DNA from 2 places in the Paenibacillus nitricinens genome. Region 2 is predicted to be linked to the other one. Evidence: riboswitches for the same ligand, from Rfam matches in the RefSeq annotation. Region 2 holds a riboswitch; the other holds the start of a gene.
The links. Region 2 has a riboswitch for cyclic di-GMP ahead of ACN6KS_RS02585 (choice-of-anchor A family protein). Riboswitches for the same ligand answer to the same signal wherever they lie in the genome.
Positions count from the first base shown of each region.

Region 1 (2,203 bases), 530 kb from region 2:
CATCGCCTTAACAGCTACCTATCTTTATTCGGTTGCAGGTGTTTCTCCAGCGGAGACGATAGCCATTTTGCCTGTTGATCCTTATGTAGAAGCATCCTTTTTCGATACCATAGCTATGCTTGAGGGGACCATGCTGGAAAGCGGAGCAAATCTGGCACTAATGGGTGTTGTTCCTGAACATGCCTCAGAGAAATACGGATATATCATTCCTACCACTGAAGAGGCGGGGGGGAATGGTTTTATGAAGGTGAGTCACTTTCAAGAGAAACCAGACCGCATACAAGCAGAACAGCTCATCGAACAAAATGCATTGTGGAATTGCGGAGTGTTTGCCTTCCGTTTAGGCTACTTGTTAGATATTTTGCAGCGTAAAGGGTTGCCTTTAGGATATGAAGAATTGCAGAAGCAGTATAAGCTATTGTCTTCCATCAGCTTTGATTATGAGGTGGTGGAGAAAGAAGAACATATTGTGGTGCAGCCTTATGATGGATTCTGGAAGGATCTTGGAACTTGGAATACGCTGACAGAGGAAATGAGCAGCAAGCATGTAGGAAAAGGTTTTGTGACGGCGGATTCTGAGGGGACTTGCTTGATTAATGAGCTGGATATTCCGATTACGGTAATTGGTGCGAAGGATCTGATCATCGCGGCTAGCCCGGATGGTATTCTGGTTACCCATAAAGCTGAGAGCCCACGGATTAAAGAAGTGCTGAAGACCTTTGAACAGAGACCGATGTATGAGGAACGCCGCTGGGGTCATTACAAAGTTATTGATTATGTGAAATACGACGAGGGTAATGAAGTGCTGACCAAACGGATTTTTATATCCGAGGGGAATAATATCAGCTATCAATTACATCGCAAGCGTAGTGAAATTTGGACAATCGTCAGCGGCGAAGCAAGTATTGTGCTGAATGAGAAGAAACATAATGTGAAGGCTGGGGACGTGGTACGTATCCCGGAAGGAACGAAGCACGCGATCCTTGCTTTGACGGATGTTGAGTTTATAGAGGTACAGACGGGTTCTGAGTTAGTAGAAGAAGATAATATTCGTATTACTTTAGACTGGAATGATATAGAACTACAACAATTCATTTCATAGGTCTAACCTATCTATTTAACCAATCTGAAATTTCTTTAAACAGGTAAATTGACTCAATTATCAAAAAAAGTCATAAAAACACTAAATATATCATTAATTGTCGTCGATACTTACGGTAAGAGAGATTATTTCTCTTAAATTGAAAAGGCAAACCTATCGAAAGGTAGGGACGCAAAGCTATAGGGCCTTCGAAAGAGTGGCAGCCTGGCTACCGAAAGGGAGATTATTTTGAAAGCTTACCGTACGTATCGATTATTTGGCGCATTTCTGTCACTCGTCCTGTTTCTGACTGCACTTCCGCTTACTGTTGGAATTTCGCCGTCTGTTGTCATAGCTGCTTCAAATTCTGGTACCCCAGTTACCCCAGGAGCCTCACCCGAAGCCGTAAAGCTGCTTAACTATCTTTACTCGATTTCAGGAAAAGGTATTATTGCTGGTCAACATGACTATTTAGAAAGTCCAGATGAAATTAACAATATGCTGAAGGGAACAAGCGGACAGTACGCAGCTCTTCACGGTTATGAACTGGGCGCGATCAGTGGCCAGTCCGAAGGAACGATGGCCTGGCAGCGTCAAAATGTGGTGAACAGCGCCATCAACTGGAATAAAGCGGGCGGGATCGTAGCTATGACTTTTCATGCTAACCTGCCAGGCACCGCTTATGACTGGGGTAATGTGAAAAAAACGCTTAGCCAAAGTGAGTTCGATAGTTACGTTACACCGGGTACCAAGCAATATAACAGTCTGATCGCTGAACTTGATAAGGTAGCAGTCTCCCTAAAGAGCTTACGTGATGCCAACGTTCCGGTACTTTGGAGACCCTATCATGAAATGAACGGAAACTGGTTCTGGTGGGGGAAGAAAAACAACTTTTCAAAACTTTGGAATGTTATGTATGACCGTTTTGTTAACGTTCATAAATTAAATAATTTGTTATGGGTATGGAGTCCGAATGCTCCGAATGTTTGGTCAGATCCTTATGCGTCAACTTATCCAGGAGCAGATAAAGTAGATATTCTGGCAGCAGATATATACGAAAATGATTACCAGCAAAAATACTATGATAGCTTGTTGAGTCTAGCCGCTGGCAAACCGATTGCG
Region 1 is NZ_CP183948.1:1,100,968-1,103,170, forward strand. It holds gene ACN6KS_RS04880 (sugar phosphate nucleotidyltransferase) at 1-1,102, shown strand, start outside; cyclic di-GMP riboswitch class I at 1,239-1,318, shown strand; gene ACN6KS_RS04885 (glycosyl hydrolase) at 1,331-2,203, shown strand, end outside.
Region 1: another riboswitch for cyclic di-GMP. It lies ahead of ACN6KS_RS04885 (glycosyl hydrolase); the one in region 2 lies ahead of ACN6KS_RS02585 (choice-of-anchor A family protein).

Region 2 (2,203 bases):
GTCGGGGCCACGGTCGGTGTTGGTGCTACGGTTGGCGTTGGCGTCGGTGTTGGTGTCACGGTCGGCGTCGGTGTCGGTGCAACGGTCGGCGTTGGTGTCACTGTTGGTGTCGGCGTCACTGTTGGCGTCGGCGTAGGAGGCGACTCTACCCCTTCATATGGATACCAATGCATCTGCACACCACCAGCAAATCCTTTCGCAATCAATGTCCCATGCAGTTCTCCGGAATTATAAGTTACTTTTGCAAGCGGAGCTAGAATAGTTCCTTCTATTGTTAAACTTCCAATGTTTACAGTGCTAGCTTCATAAAAATTAAATAATACCTTGTTAGGGCTGCCTCCCCAAATTTGAAAGCTTGGAATTTCAACTGAACTTCCGCTAACGTTAACGATAACTGTGGCGTTATTTGCAATATTAAACTGTAAGCCATTAGCACCAACGAAATCAGCAGCACTTAGATTAAGAACGTTAAATGATTCCGGAGCATCAATTGTTATTTTCCCATATTCCTTTTTGAAAGTTCCGACTGTAGCAAGTGAAGAGAATTCATTAGAACGTCCAATAAGATATTGCTCTTCATAATCAAAATCAATAGGTGTCCCTTTTCTCGCTGGTTCTTTAAGATCTACACCGTTTCTGATAAAAACACCACCATGAACGGATGCTCCATGAACAGTCCCATTAGTAAAAGTGATGTCATTGCCAGCAATAAGGACATCTCCACCTGGATTATCCTTGGATACGCCGTAATTCTGCAAAGTAATATTACCTTTGGCCGCCAGGCGCCCGTGAACCTGATCATTAGATTGATTGAAGTCACCAAGGATAAAAGTATTAAAATTTCCTGCAATGCCTAACACAGGTGTAGGAATATACGGAAGCACAGGCCCTGCCGCACTGACCAAATAACCACCTCCAGAAAGCCCACTACCCACCATCAAAATCCCCGCTATTACTAATGAGAGCAACGGTTTCATTCTTCTTTTCAAAATGCGCACCTCCTAAAACTATGATTTATAATTAAACAGAATAATTACCAGAACTCTAAAGAACCTAATAACAAAAAAAGACCGCCAAAAAAGAAGTAGAATTCCCTTCTCATGGCAGTCGGACGGTCATAGTGTCTTTTAGACACTTTAGACTCCTGAACTTTGCGTCCCACCCTTTCAGGCGGTTTGCTATTATCATGATTATATATGTATAGCCTTTGCAAATTAGAACTAGTAGCTTAAGCATCCTATTAAATAATGGTCTATGACTTTTAATACTTTGGAACTAACAATAGTTTAGCGCTCCATCCCCACAATTGTCAATCAATTCCTTTTGATATTTACACGCGTAAGCAAGCACAAAAAAAGCGCCAAAAGGCGCTTCACACAAAGGTTTTCCTTCAATTTTAAAGTAACTTTATCCAACCTAATATCGATATCCATAATGGAATACTTAGAATCAGACCAAATACCATTCCACGGGCGAGACTTTCTTCCTCTTTCATCCAAATTCTCCCTTTATATAAGTCTGAAGCATTAATTTTTATTATTACAATTTTAATATATTTTATTCTTTCTAATTTAGTTGTGAATTTAATCACATTGTACTAGCTGTTTAGAAATACCATTGATTATTTTTGGAATATCGGGGTAGAATACGAATATACGTTCCCATTAGGGGTGATGAGATTCATGCATAGAGCTGAAAGCAGGGACAATATGCTGGTGAAATCTTATTTATTGCTTCCGATGATTTTATCAGCTTTCGAACGGGACTCCGCCATTCTATCTGCACATTTACGAACACCCGCCCCCTATCTGGAGGTTCTTGAAACAGCCGCAGCAGTTGCTACAACAGATTTAAGAGATGTTCGTTCAGAGATGAGAAAACGGGGAATCAAGGTTTATGAGCAGAACAGACTTAATGCAGGGATCGAAGCCAAATTTATATGTCGTGGATACCATGAACGAATGCTGCTATTAAACGACATTGTCGCTGCCCAAGCTGCAATTCATATGCGCAGATATCTCGGTCTGGATATTTCATCTTTTAAGAGCTATGAAGAGCAGTATCAGATTAAGTAAAGCCGCGTAGAGGCTGTCCCCCTTCCCCCCCATTTCCATTAGCGAACAAAAAAATAGGCCTTACCATGGGAGTTGGCAAGACCTGAGAGATTTATACCACAAAACACTGGGGGGTGTTTGGTGTCTTC
Region 2 is NZ_CP183948.1:572,278-574,480, reverse strand. It holds gene ACN6KS_RS02585 (choice-of-anchor A family protein) at 1-989, opposite strand, end outside; cyclic di-GMP riboswitch class I at 1,100-1,190, opposite strand; gene ACN6KS_RS02580 (hypothetical protein) at 1,683-2,075, shown strand.